One region of the Nitrosococcus halophilus Nc 4 genome, then DNA from elsewhere that is predicted to be linked to it. Evidence: predicted binding sites of a transcription regulator. Region 1 holds the regulator's gene; the other holds the start of a gene.

Region 1 (7,342 bases):
CCGACGGCGGCGCGGAGTTGCTGGGCATCATCCTGTTGCATCTTTTGGGCAAAGACGGGAAGAAGGTAGACAGGCAGATTATCAATGCAATAGAAACCCTGATCTTCTAAGGCATGAAGGGCAATACTTTTGCCTGATCCCGATACACCGCTGATGATTAGCAATTTCATGGGAGTCTCGCCAATTCTCTTTTGAATGAGTGCTTCTAAGGCACCCCTTATTTGTGCCTAGGAGGGGAAGGGTTGAGGAGCTTCTGTTGCCGCTGTTGCAGCTCAAGCAAGGCATCATAACCTTTGCTCCGTAGCTGATAGTCTTGGACGGCTGTTTCTATCATCGTGGCGGGTTGCAAATTACCCCCCAAGGGCAGGGTAAGTTCAGGCACTTTCACGTTTAGCTGCTCCCACTGACCAAGGCTGCGGGTGAGCGGTTCGATATGTTTGTTAGGGATAAGATGGATGACGAGATCAATGGGGTGTTGCGCGGCGATGGCCTGACTGCCATAAATCGCGCGAATATCGACAACGCCCAAACCTGGCACGGTTAGAAAATCCTGCAATACAGAGGGGCAACTACCCATCAATTGGGTGGCTGATGCCCGCTGGAAAAGGGGGGCATCGTCCGCAATTAAACGGTGTCCCCGCCGGATTAATTCTAGGGCGAGGCTACTTTTGCCAACGCCGCTTTCCCCCCTCAAGAGCACCCCGGAGTCGAAAATCACCAGCAGCACGCCATGACCTGTGACATTGTCTTCATTGGGGCTGCTCATGCCTTACACTCCCGCTTAGTCGACAATACCGGTAGGCGCAGAGGTTTGTTCCCATTCCTTTAGGACTTCCAGCAGGTTATGGGGGTCCTTGGCTTGCCGTAGGCGCGTACATAGCTCCGGATCACGGAACATTTCCGCAAGCTGAGCAAGGAGTTGCACGTGGATTTGCGCTGATTCTTCCGGAACCAGCAAGGCGCAGAATAGATCGACTGGCTGTTGATCGAGGGCATCAAAATCGATTCCCTGGTCCAGGCGGACGAATGCCGCGAGGGTGTGTTGGTTGCCAGCCATGCGGGCATGGGGGATGGCGATCCCATCCCCAAGACCGGTGCTGCCAAGACGTTCCCTGGCAAGTAGGCAATCGAAAACATCCGTCGAGTCCAGGTCATCCGTGCCCCGGGCAAGCAACTCGCTGAGCCGCTCTAGCACCCGTTTTTTGCTGCCTGCAACGGCACCCACAGCGATTTGTTCTGGGATGAGGAGCTCGGTAATCTGCATGGCTTTGGTTAATCTATCCTTGCTGCTGCTTTTTCATTACCCCCTCACTACGGCGGTGGTCGGTCAGTTTCTCCCGGTGCTTTTTAATCTGCCGATCTAATTTGTCCACTAGATCGTCAATGGCGGCATACATGTCCTCGTCTTCGGCGGAGGCAAATACATTGGCTTTGCTGACATGCAGTGTTGCTTCAGCTTTCTGCCTCTTTTTTTCAACACTAAGGACGACGTGAATATTAGTCAATTGATCAAAGTGGCGTTCTAGGCGCTCGCACTTATTTTCCACATAGCTCCGCAGGGCTTGAGTGATTTCAACGTGATGGCCAGTGAGATTCACTTGCATGGGTTGCTCCTTAATTATTTTGCGTTTTAGATCAATCTTTTTCGTTCATTGGAAGGGGGGATATTCAAGTTTTCCCGATACTTGGCGATGGTACGCCGTGCCACTTTAATTCCTTGTTCGGATAAGATTTGCGCGATTTTGCTATCGCTTAGGGGTTTGCGGGGCTCTTCCCCAGCAATCAGCTTCTTGATAAGGGCACGGATGGCAGTTGCGGAACACTCTCCGCCACTGTTGGTAGCCACATGGCTGGAAAAAAAGTATTTTAGCTCATAGATTCCTCGGGGGGTATGCATATATTTGTTGGTCGTGACCCGAGAGATGGTGGATTCATGCATGGAGACGGCTTCTGCAATATCGTGGAGCACTAAAGGGCGCATGGCTTCTTCGCCGTGTTCAAGAAATCCCTGCTGGCACTCCACAATGCAGCAAGCAACTTTGAGCAATGTTTCATTGCGGCTATGTAAACTTTTAAGGAACCAGCGAGCTTCTTGGAGCTGGTTTTTGAGATAGCTGTTGGTGAGGCTATCATCAGCCCGCCGGATTAGGCTGGCATACTGGGTATTGACCCGCAGACGTGGCGCGATATCAGGATTAAGTTCAACATGCCAACTGTTACTTTGCTTGGTGACATAGACATCAGGTACTACGTATTCGGTTTTACTGGGTTGTATTTGGGTCCCTGGCCGTGGGTTGAGGGATTGGATCAGGTGGATAGTTGCCCCTAATTCTTGTTCCGAGAGTTTCATTGCCCGCATCAATTGGGCATAGTCCCGTTTACCCAGTGTGGCGATATGTTGGGACAACAACAGCGTTGCTTCTTCTAGCCAGGGGGTGCCCGGGGGGTATTGTTTCAGCTGTAACAGCAGGCACTCGCCTAAGTCACGAGCCCCGGCACCAGGAGGGTCGAAATTTTGTATTTGATGCAACATGACTTCCACTTCCCCAGGCTCAACCTCAATGTCCTCTCCTAGGCTTTGCTGTATCTCCTCAAGGGTGCTGCACAAATAGCCTTCTTCATTAATCGAATCGATGATGGCGGTGGCAATGGCGAGATCTTTCTCGTTAGTCGCTACCAAACGGGCCTGCCAGAGCAAGTGTTCTTGTAAGGTTTCTTCCCGATTGCCTTGGTTTTCCAGATCGGGTAGGGATTCATCTCCAGAAGCAGCGGGCAGCGGTAAGCTGTCATAGATATCGTTCCAACTGCTATCTACCGGCAATTCGTCGGGGATTGCCTCGCCCAGTGAGGCATTTAATTCATTGCCCTCAGGGGTAATGGCTTCCCTTACTTCATCGGTATCTAAAGATTCCTGCCCCTCTTCGCTTTCACTTTGCTCAAGCAGTGGATTTGATTCTAGCGCCTGTTGGATTTCCGTTTGTAATTCCAAGGACGAGAGCTGCAACAGGCGAATGGCTTGTTGCAACTGGGGCGTCATCGTGAGTTGTTGCCCAAGGCGTAGTTGGAGAGAGGTTTTCATACCTGAGCTCTACTTGCTATTGGATTACTATTTATTATAGACAGCAATAAACATGCCATGATAGCTATTAAAGATGAAAATTGTACCCCAAATAAACTTCCTTTACTCGTTCATTGTTCAGAATTTCCTGAGGTTGACCTTTGGCGATGACTTCGCCTTCATTCACAATATAAGCATACTGACAGATTCCTAGGGTTTCCCGGACATTGTGGTCGGTAATTAAGACCCCGATCCCCCGTTCCGTCAGTTGCCGGATGATACCCTGGATGTCTAGCACCGAAATAGGGTCTACTCCGGCAAAAGGCTCGTCTAATAGTATAAATTGCGGTTCTACTGCCAGGGCGCGGGCAATTTCAACCCGTCGCCGTTCTCCGCCGGAGAGGCTCATCCCCAAGGTATTTTTCACATGGGTAATATTGAGTTCATGCAACAGCTCGTCCACTAGTTGTCGGCGAGCCGGTTTTGTCAGATCGCTCCGGGTTTCTGCAATGGCCATAATATTTTCGGCTACGGTCAGCTTCCGGAAAACCGAGGCCTCTTGGGGTAGATAGCTGATCCCTAAACGGGCCCGGCGGTGAATGGGGTAGCGGGTGATCTCGTGGTGATCTAGGGATATGAGGCCTTTGTCGATTGAAATTAAGCCCACTAGCATGTAGAAACAGGTTGTCTTACCGGCGCCATTGGGGCCGAGTAGGCCCACGACCTCGCCGCTTGAGAGTTCTAGAGAAACATCCCTGACCACCCAGCGGGATTGGTAGCATTTGGCAAGATGATAGGCTGATAGCCTGCTCATGGGGTAATAGGATTTATTCCCCGTGCCCATTTAGCAAGCGAATAAAGTCGGCATGGACCCAACCTTCTATTGATTCGCCTTCGGCAAGTGTGGAGATATGTAGCCATTCCGCTTGTCGTTCTAAGATGGTGATGGGCGTTCGGGGCGGGAGGAGGGCTGCTTTGCTGTAATCGGTGTCGGGACCGGTGCGTAAGTTTAGCCAAGTTGTGGTTCGCCCATGGGCTAATTCAGGATTGAGCGCCTGGTTATCACCTTCTTGATTTTCCGGGGGCTCTGGCTCTGCCGGGATGGGGGTTGAGCTTTCAGGAGTAGGTTCACTGCCGGGAGTATTACTGTTGTCAGGACGGATCGTAACGTGGACTCGGCCATCCCCCGTCTTGGAGCCTTCCCCCCTCACAATGTCATGTTCTGTTTCGTAGACGATACGATCACCGGTAAATTCATTGGCACCCTGCCAGACATGAGCCTTTTGTAAAAGATAAATGGTTGCCGTGTTGGCGTGATATTCCATCCGCAGCGCTTTAGCCCGGATATCTTCATCGCTATTGTCGGGTCGTTGCCGATACCAGGCGGGTTGGCCTTCGGCAATGGCTTTTTCCAGTTTTTTTCCCGGCGTGTAGTAGATAGTTAGAATATCGGAGTCGATGCGCAGGGTACCCTGGGTAAGATGAACGTTGCCACGATACACCGCGATCTGTTTGCGATCATCTAGCTCCCCTCGATCGGCCTCAATATGGATGGGTTGCTCCTGATCGCTGGATAAGGCCCAGGCAGTTTCGCCATTTAGACCCCCGAAAATAAGCCAAAGGGTGGCCAGTTTAAGGCCTAGGTGCCGGCTCATAGTCCCCTCTTACCTGCGATAATAGTTCTATACGCTCCTCTTTCAGATACACTTGAGCCCCGACGGCATGAGTTTTGCCCAAGTTATTTAGCAACGTGACAGGTTGATTAGTCTCGGCATATTCTGCCCTGGGTTCTACCCGTACATCCTGGGTTAAGATTTTCATCTTGTTGGTTTTGGCATCGGCTCCAAATTGGCGAATAACGACTTCTCCTAGCAGGTAAATCTCATCGCCTTGGCTATTGGTCAAGCCCCGTTCAGCCACCACTTCCCAGCGGGGGACGACTTGATGGTAAAAAACCGCATGTGGCGCCGTGACTTCCACGGTATCGGTAGCCGGGTAATGGACCATGTGAGTACCCTCCAAGCGGTAAAGTGGGAGACCCTCTTGGTCCATTAACGTCAAGGTAAACTCTTCCATGAAATAATCGGCAGTACGCCTGTTCGGATCTGTGGGGCTAGGGCGTTCGGGGTCTTCATTGAACAACTTCCACGCCGTCAAGGCAGCAATAAGGGCAAGTATCGCTGCACCCCAAAGACGGGCTAGATTAATAATGCTTCTCCAGCTGCGCTTCGAGAGTTCCCTGGGCTTCCATGATTAGCTCGCAGGCATCACGAGCGGCACCCCGACCGCCAGGTTTGGGGGTAATCCAATGGGCATGCTGCTTGACCAGGGGATGAGCATCTTGGACGGCGATGGCCAATCCTACCCGCTGCATAATGGCCAAATCCACCACATCGTCGCCCACATAGGCCGTTTCATGGGGTTGGAGGTTGAGCTTTTCAAGCAGATGTTCGTAGGCAGGGAGTTTAACTTGTTGGCCTTGGTACACATGGGTGATTCCGAGGTTTTCCATACGATGGTTGACTACTTGAGAGGTTCGGCCGGTAATAATCCCAATTCGAACCCCCGTGTATTGTAGCATTTTCATGCCGTGGCCATCGCGGGAATGAAAGACCTTGTACTCCTGGCCGTCATCACTTAGGTAAAGGCCCCCATCGGTGAGCACGCCATCCACATCAAAAATGACCAATTTGATAGCCGAGGCTCTGGCAAATACCTCCTGCATGGGAGTTATCCTATTCTGTCCCTACAAGACACCTGCCCGAAGCAGGTCATGCATATTTAAAGCGCCAATTAAGTGTTGCTCGTGATCTACCACAAGGAGCGCATTAATACGATGACGCTGCATCATTTGCAAGGCTTCAGCGGCAAGGAGTTCAGGACCGAGGGTTTTACAATGGGTGGTCATGATGGCGGCAATTGGGGTGGCATGAACATCGATCCCCCGGTCGAGGGCCCGGCGCAAGTCTCCGTCGGTAAATATGCCGACGACCTGGTTTTGAACATCAACGACGGCTGTCATTCCTAGCCCTTTACGGGTCATTTCCAGCAAGGCATTGCTCAAGAGCACATCCTCCGTGACCGCGGGGATGGCCTCCCCCCGATGCATGATGTCGCTAATCCGAAGCAAGAGTCGCCTTCCCAGGCGGCCGCCGGGATGAGAGCGGGCAAAATCCTCCGCTGTGAACCCCCGTGCCTCTAGCAAGGCAATGGCAAGGGCATCACCCATGGCTAGCGTTGCCGTACTGCTTGCGGTGGGGGCCAACCCCAGGGGACAAGCTTCTTTCTCGACACTAATATCGATGTGAACATCGGCAGCTTTTCCAAGGGTTGATTGGGGCTGTCCTGTCAGCGCAATCAAGGGAACGCCTAGACGTTTGATCAGGGGAAGAATAGTACAGATTTCTTCAGTTTCTCCAGAATTGGAAAGCGCCAGCACCACATCCTTTTCGGTAATCATCCCTAGATCGCCGTGGCTGGCTTCACCTGGGTGGACAAAAAAAGCAGGAGTACCTGTGCTGGCTAGGGTTGCCGCGATTTTTCCGCCAATATGGCCGGATTTGCCCATTCCTAGCACCACAATACGGGCCGTGCAGGCGAGCATGTATTTGCAGGCAGCGGCAAAATTCCCGTTAATTCGAGTTCTCAATGCAGCTACAGCACTGGCTTCAGTTTCGATAACAGCTGCTCCTAGCTGGGCCAGCCGTTTATCCAGATCCTCGTTGTAGCTGGATAGGGGTGAATTCAATGGGTTGCTGACCATAGATATACTAAGCTAATAGGCTAACTAGAAGCCAAAGAAGGCCTGGAAATTCGGGCCTTCTTTGTTTGTTGAGCAGAGTGGGCAGATAAAGGGTCTGCCCACGACCTCGGCCTATTATGCCAATATTTAGGCAGATTTGCCTCAGCGGTAAGTGGGAACTGGAGAGGGAGGTTCTCCAGGTACCTCTTCTTCTTCGTCAAACTCTTCTTCCGGAAATTCCTCTCTGGGCACTTTGCCATCGTGCACCAGGAACTTGCGGCGTTGAAGAAAGGCCTCTCGGGTGTAGACGTAGGGATCCAAAGCCGCTTCTTTCAGGATATCGGTTGCTTCCAGCAAGTCTGCCCGGGCATCCACCGCTCGAACGCCGGTGAGTCCAGATTTGATTCCCGTATTTCCCAAATAAGTGATAGGCCAGGTGAGGGCATCGATTCCCAGGCCAATGCCATCCCGTACATCGCTGGGTCCCAGGAGGGGCAAAACTAAATAAGGGCCGGTGTTAAAGCCCCAAACGCCCAGTGTTT
Region 2 (7,342 bases), 680 kb from region 1:
TCTGAAATTGCAGCCGGCTGGGCGTTTATGCTTGCAGCCCAAGCTCTTTGACCGACAGAAACAAAAAGCAATAAGACCAGAACAATAACGGTATAAGGGGCTTTACTCATTTTAGCTTCCTTACCCGCTCGGTGGTGCTGATCACATCGGTAAGACGAATACCAAATTTCTCATTGACCACCACGACTTCGCCATGGGCAATAAGACAACCATTGACTAACACATCTAAGGGTTCCCCGGCGAGCCGTTCCAACTCCACCACAGAACCTCGGTTTAATTTCAGTAAATCCCGAATGCTGATCCTGGTGCGCCCTATCTCCATGGCCATGGTCACCGGGATATCCAGGATAAGATCCAAGTTAATATCCTTGGCAGCTGCGGTGGGATCAGTCGCCAACTCTTCTAATGTTGGCGGGGCGTAGGGTTCGGCAGAGGACTCCGCCTGAGCCTTGGAGGCCGCTGTTTGCCCTTGCCTAGAACCCGAGTCACCCGCTTGCTCTCCCGCCAGCGACGCCACCCATTCATCAGCGGCGGTGGGATCTTGGTTTTTAGGATGATCGGCCATAGGCGACCTTCTGGCTTAAAGTAGGCTTCTCCGCAAACAACCCCTGATGGGGCAGAGGTTCGACTACTTTTAAGGCGTAATTATCGTTATGAACCCCATAACGGGCACGGAACACCGGCACCCCATCTGCCTGGGCAGTGAGGATAGAGGGCAGTTCAATGGGCAAAATATCACCTGGCTCAAGCGCTAATATTTCTCGCAAGGAAAGTTGAGTCTCCGCGAGGGTGCAGGACAGTTCGACCTCCGCCTCCAATATTTTTTCTTGCAGCGCTTGATCCCAGCGTTCGTCTACCTGGCTAGAGCCACTTTGCCTTCCCACTTCCAGCAACTCACGAATGGGTTCCAGCATGGCATAGGGCAAAGTGATGTGAAATTCACCTCCCCCGCCATCGAATTCCACGAAAAAGGTGGAAACCACCACCACTTCACTGGGGCTGACAATGGTGGCGAACTGGGGGTTGGGTTCTGCCTGTAGGTACTCAAAATGCACCGCGAGTACGGGCTCCCAAGCCTGTTCCAGATCCGCAAACACCTTTTCGAGGACGAGTTGGACAACCCGGACTTCAGTGGGCGTAAACTCCCGGCCTTCAATGCGGGCATAGGAGCGGCGAGCATAAGCTCGACCTGAACCACCGAAATAATTATCCACCATCATAAACACCAGCTTCGGGTCAAACACGAACAGGCTGGTGCCCTGCAAGGGGGACATTTGCACCATATTCAGGCTAGTAGGAACAAACAAGGTGTGGATATATTCGGAAAACTTGACCATCTGCATACCCGACACCGTCACATCGATAGCACGCCGAAAGAGGTTAAATAGACTGCGGCGAAGCTGACGGACAAAACGCTCATTAATCATCTCCAAAGCTGGCAGGCGGGCTCGAACAATACGGTCCTCACTGCTAAAATCGTAAGGGCGTACCGCCTCTTCACCTGCTACAGCTTTGGTCTCGGTATTGACCTCGCCATCGGCCATGCCTGACAGCAGGGCATCGACCTCATCCTGAGAAAGAATGTCGGTAGCAGCCATGGGTTATTGCATTATAAAACTGGTAAAGTAAACTGCTTCCACCCCCTTGATCCCAGCTTGATCTTCCAAAACCTGGTTAATCTCATCCCGTGCGGCTTCCCGCAGTTGCCCCTTGCCTTCAACAGTATGTATGGTTTCGTAGTCCTGATGGCTCAACAATAACAACAGGTTGTTACGAATCGCAGGCGTGTGGGTTTTTATGGCTTCGATGATTTCCGAATCACGGGCCATCGCTTCCATTTTGACTTGCAGAAAACGCACCTGCTGCTGGCTTTGGCGATAGAAATTGACCACAAAAGCAGGGTCTAGGGAATGATAAATGGCAGGATGTTGAGGTGCTTTAGGATTGGCGGCAGCCTCCCCGGTAGCGGCTTTAGGCGTGAGCGCCCCGGTTAGAAACAAAACTACCCCCACCGCTATGGCCACCACCAACATAACGATGGTACTGATAAGAATAATCAAGGTCTTTTTGGAAGTACCGCCGCCCTTAACCTCCAAATCCAACTCACCGCTCTGGGTCATGGGATCTATTCCTCTCCTCAAGCAAGAATCATTATTCTTGTATTGGGCAAAACCCATGCCAGCTCTTGTGAGAAGAAAAGAACTTAATGATTTAAATAACTTACCGCAAAGTGCCCCTTAACCGTCAAATAAGTGACCCCTCTCCATGGCACCGCTTTGACAAAAAATTGACTTTCCGCTCTAAGTATCTATGAATAGAATAGGGGGATGTTTAGAAGCGAGGGGGTAGTGCTTTGCAAACCCGTTTTACCTCCCTGAAAAAAGGGTTTGGGGTTGCAGCTAAAGAGGAGCCCCTATCGTTTTGGTAACGGCGCGCACCGAAAAGCATCTTGCGGCTCTGACAACTTAACCTTGCTCTCGCTTCTCCGTGCTATTTTGAGACAATTCCAGTGATCTCCGAGGGGAGTGCAATAAATCAAGATTTGCGAGGATCTCAGGCAAGGCCGTTTCCAACGAATGCCGGGGTCTGTAACCTAGCTCCCTCCGTATTTTGGCGCAGCTATACCAAGCAGAACCAATGAGCTTGTAGACCACTTGAGAATTCAACGGAACGCTTCTGTGCAATACCCGTTCCGCAAGATCCCCCGCCTTAGCCCCCACTCGAAGTAGCCCTGCCGGAAAGTACCACCAGGGGACATGTCGGCCTAATGCTTGGCAGAGCAAGATATAAATTTGGCGAGAGGAATAAGTGTAGCCATCGGTCACAATATAAGTTTGATGGCTGGCCTGGGGGTTTTCAGCGACAAGCAACATTGCCTGCACCACATCATCCACGTGGACCATGGAACGCCGATTCTCCACTTTAGGCAATGGAGGAAACCACCCCCGATCAATTGCCATGGCCATTCGGGGGAGATTTCCCTTATGGCCACCCCCATACACCATGGGAAGCCGCAGGTTGCAAACCTGCATACCATAAGTACGGCCCGCTTCCAGCACCACCCGTTCGGCGGCTAGCTTCGCTCGACCATAAGCGGTTTGAGGCGCCGCGGGACTGGCCTCATCGAGACACTCCCGCCCCCCTTCGCCCATAGCCTTGACACTGCTTATAAAAATAAACCGTTTAACACCCGCTTGTGCGGCTAACTTTAGCAGTTCTCCGGTCCCCTCTACGGACACTTTTCGATGGAGCCGCTCTGCCTCACCGCTATCATCATCTTCGACAAAGCTACCACTGGCCAAATGAAAGACTGTATCCACACCTTCACATAAGTTGCCGAGCGTTAAAGATTCAGCAAGATCCCCCTGAAATACGCCTAGCGAACTTGTAGGCCATATTGCCTTAGCCTTTTCTACATTTCTCACCAATACTCGGATCGAATTTCCTCTCGGTAATAATGTGGCGACTAGGTGTTGGCCGATAAAACCCGTCGCACCTGTAATCAGTGCCTTCATCCCAAAATTAGACGCTTTAGATAAACCAAGAGGTGAAGATTATTAACTGCTATGAACCCGTTTCGTGGTCACCTCTGAGGTGTCGGAACTCTCTGGCTCAACCCTGCATGCCGCACCTGAAGGGCTGGTAGGCAATTTTGGTGGACTCGCACTCAAATAAAAAGTATTTCGCATTCTCAACCCGACTCTGGCTTTACTTTCTAGGACAAACCGCCGTAGCAAGGTCAATCCAGCCAACACAAAAAAGCGACCCCACACCCCGCTGATCACTAGCCCCATGAGGGGCAGGGGATATTGATGGCGGAAAAATTTCTGGTAGAAATACACCATTCCTTTGTGTTTATGCCAAAGCACTTGAATAGGCCGCTGCCGACTACAGGTCCCTTTATAATGAACCACCTCCACATTAGGGACGAACAGGATTTTCCACCCCGCCTGCCGAAAGCGCATGCACCAGTCCAAATCCTCACAATGGAGAAAATAACTCTCATCCAGCAAACCTACCTGCTTTAGGCCCTCTTGCCGAACCAACATAAAAGCTCCCGAGATGGCTTCGAGAAATACCGACTCTCTAGGCAAAGCCTGGCAACTGAGGACAAACCCTCGAAATTTTGGGTGATAGGGGAAAAATCTATTCAAATGAAGGACTCGGACGAAACTCCGCCACGGCGTAGGCACACTGCGGCGGCACCCCGCCTGCTCGGTTCCATCCGGGTTACGAATCAAGCAGCCGACCATTCCCACTTCTGGACGGCTAGCGATTTCCTCAAGAATCCTGGAGAGCGTATTTGGGCGAATAACGCAGTCGGGATTTAGCAACAGTACATAGTCTCCCACTACCTGCCTGAAGGCAATGTTGTTCGCCCGTGCAAATCCTAGGTTGCGGCCATTTTCAATCACCCGAACGCGGGGATCTCTGCCCACGACGCTTCGCAAACATACCAGGCTGCTATCTTGGGAACCGTTATCCACAACGATGACCTCTAGCGGGATATCGGCTTGCAGCACAGAGCGTACAGCCTCAGTCAGCAGCCAACCGCCATTAAAGTTCACCATCACCACAGAGACAAGCGGAGGCTGCCTAGCCCCCTTTGGTTTGTTTCCATGCTCCCCATTGATATTTTTCATGAGCGGGCCTGCTGGCGCAGTTATCCTGAATGAACTCTATATCAGTTTAGCACGACTAGGGCTCGCCGCTAGGACAAAAAAATAACTAAACTGCTATGCTAAACATAAGATTATCAAATCAAATTTTCAAAAGACTTTAAAAATCAAAACGCTCTAATTGCAGGGTTTCATTGACCGAAAGCACATCGCGGATGGCGACGGTGGCGGTGGTATCCGAGGTGAAAGAAATTGAGAGGTTACCACTCGCTACCCCGTTAATTGTAGACCCTACAGCATCAAAATTATTAGCAATATCTGTACCAGATGGGAGGGCCGGGCCCAAAAAATAATAGGCCGTTCCTGAATAGGTGGTCGCAGAACTCATAGGACCTGCTGTCAGTACCCAAAACGGTTCCCCCTCCCTATCATCATAGACGTACCAGGCCGCAGTTAGCACGGTATCTTGGATATTAATAAAAAATCCGTGTCCATTCTGCTGTCCATTCCACCATAAACCATCATGTTTGGAAGTATAGGGAACTTGAGGGGTTTGCTCTGCCGCCGGATATCCTAGAAAAGGCTGAGCTTGAAGGTTAAAGGTATTAGAGGAGATCAGATTGTCCCCGTTGAGTTGGATCTGAATAGCCGCTTCGCCAGAATTTATAAAATCAATATCAAGACGACCCACTCCCTTTGAGACCACGGTGCTGCCACCGCTGTCAAAAAGAGAGTTCAAGGATGGCTTTAATACCGGCCCCTGAAAAGCGTATAGAGTCCCCGAATAATGACTTGAAGTCTCCATGGACCCCCCAGAGAGCAACCAAAATGGATTGCCTGCTCTATCATAGGTATACCAAGTCGCTACTAATGTGCCATTCCGAACATCGAAAAAGAAGCCATGCCCATTCTGGGCTGGACTCCACCATACTCCGGAAAAGGGTGAGAGTCTCCTATTGGCTACAAAATTTTCAAGAGCCAGGGTGCCAGACCCATATTCATTGTCCTTACCCCTAAGGGCACGGTCTGTGCTCGATTGTTGCAGCAATAGCCTGAGCTCCTGAGCGCTACGGCTGGGATCCTGGGATTTAAGCAGTGCCGCCGCACCCGCAGCATGGGGAGTCGCAGCAGAGGTCCCAAAAAAGGTACCTAGGACTGCCGTGGTCACTCCATCGGGGGCGATAATATCAGGCTTGATGCGACCATCCCAGGTGGGTCCCAGGGATGACGCTGGCTCGAGTTGCTGGGTCACCACATCCATAGCACCGACAGTGAATACCCCACGGCCATCGCCGGGTAAAACTAAGGTGCTGTCGGTACTTTGATACTCCATGGGGAAGGCTCTTCCCTGGCTACCACCGATAAATAACCGAAGTAAACGCTCACCGGTTTCAAGGCTCGCGCGCACGATAAAAATATAATACGTACCCGTCGTTGGCGCCGTGAAAAAAACTTGTTCTAGAGGCTCATGGCCTAATAACCCTGTCTGGAAGCCCACTGATGAGGCACAGGCATTATTAGGAGAAAACCGAACCGTACCTGGGCAAAAGATATAAAGATCATAATCCTGATCAGAGCGGGGACGGGATGGGTCTTCACCCCAATCATCCCAATTAAGGATGACACGAACCAAATCTCCCGCCCGCAATGCCAGATTTAGGGCCTCATCATCATCACTAAATTCGTGGGCGCCGTCGCCATCCGAGTCATGAAAGGTGCTGCTCCAATAGTTTTGCTGCTCATTCCCGGCAGCCGTGACAAACAAAATGCCTGCTTCGTCGAATAATCGGCTGGCAGCTACAGAAACCGGGCTACTACCATCTAGCGGACCAAGATTATCAAAGCCAAGGGAGAATGAAACGATAGCAATCTCTTGAGTGCGCAGCCAATCTAGTGCCGCCATGTATTCCAACTCCGTACCGGCGGCAACTAAAACCAACTCAACATCTGGAGCCATATCGTAGAGGATTTCAGCCACCCCAGTGCCATGGTTGGTCCCTTCAAAACCTTCACCTAAGTTAAAATTTTTTACGGTAACCTCCTGGGGCAACTCTTTTCCCAGGAGATCCCGATATCCCTGGAATCCCCTATCTAAAATAGCGACCCGCACCCCTTGCCCCGTCACCCCTAACTGGTGGAGCCTGTGGGCGGAAGTCACCTGGACACCTTCATTACCACCGGAGCGCTCCTCTTGCCGAGGCTCGGCACGGTGGGGTAACCGTATATACCGCACCTGAGGCAAAGTCGCGAGCTCGGAGACTCGCCCCAGAGGCAACAGTACCTGTAGGTGTTCGCCACGCTCAAGCTCCACCGCACCGTTTAACTCTTCAATGGCTAAGCGCGTTTTTTCAGTAAGGGGCCCGTCCAAGAGAACATGGATTTGTACAGGTTGCTCCTGCGATGTTCCTTTAAGGCTACTCCTTGCCTCTAACATCTCTTGCAAGCGATACTCGATACGGGGGTGTAGGGACCTAGGCACTCCTGAATTGGAGGAAAAAGCTTCATTGTTTTCTAAACGACTACCGCTAATGCCATTCCCATATGAAGGAATAAGCGCTAAGCTGATACCAGCCGTCAAGACTGTCAGTAGACAACACCGGCCTACTTTACAGATAACTCCCTTACTCACTTGATTGCTCCAGTCACTTGAAAATAACCCTTGAGAACAGCTATAGATAATAGCTTACTAGGTGGGTAAAGGAGGGTTGAAAGATAACCGACGG

Evidence for each region. Region 1 encodes sigma-54, which starts transcription at its own class of promoters, with help from an activator protein. Its sites were predicted from a motif close to TGGCANGNTNCNTGCTT; they were not measured.
Region 2: a site for sigma-54 is predicted at 2,165-2,181, ahead of NHAL_RS17560 (flagellar basal body-associated FliL family protein). Genes of this name have one in related genera too.

What each region holds. Positions count from the first base shown of each region.
Region 1 covers NC_013960.1:327,621-334,962, forward strand. Annotated here, with positions in the region: gene rapZ (RNase adapter RapZ) at 1-170, opposite strand, end outside; gene NHAL_RS01620 (HPr kinase/phosphorylase-related protein) at 218-766, opposite strand; gene ptsN (PTS IIA-like nitrogen regulatory protein PtsN) at 782-1,264, opposite strand; gene hpf (ribosome hibernation-promoting factor, HPF/YfiA family) at 1,278-1,604, opposite strand; gene NHAL_RS01635 (RNA polymerase factor sigma-54) at 1,631-3,079, opposite strand; gene lptB (LPS export ABC transporter ATP-binding protein) at 3,147-3,872, opposite strand; gene lptA (lipopolysaccharide transport periplasmic protein LptA) at 3,886-4,713, opposite strand; gene lptC (LPS export ABC transporter periplasmic protein LptC) at 4,691-5,200, opposite strand; gene kdsC (3-deoxy-manno-octulosonate-8-phosphatase KdsC) at 5,262-5,783, opposite strand; gene NHAL_RS01660 (KpsF/GutQ family sugar-phosphate isomerase) at 5,805-6,821, opposite strand; gene NHAL_RS01665 (MlaA family lipoprotein) at 6,963-7,342, opposite strand, start outside.
Region 2 covers NC_013960.1:3,723,157-3,730,498, forward strand. Annotated here, with positions in the region: gene fliO (flagellar biosynthetic protein FliO) at 1-110, opposite strand, end outside; gene fliN (flagellar motor switch protein FliN) at 107-565, opposite strand; gene fliM (flagellar motor switch protein FliM) at 549-1,598, opposite strand; gene NHAL_RS17560 (flagellar basal body-associated FliL family protein) at 1,602-2,120, opposite strand; gene NHAL_RS17565 (UDP-glucose 4-epimerase family protein) at 2,466-3,515, opposite strand; gene NHAL_RS17570 (glycosyltransferase family 2 protein) at 3,558-4,643, opposite strand; gene NHAL_RS17575 (S8 family serine peptidase) at 4,780-7,248, opposite strand.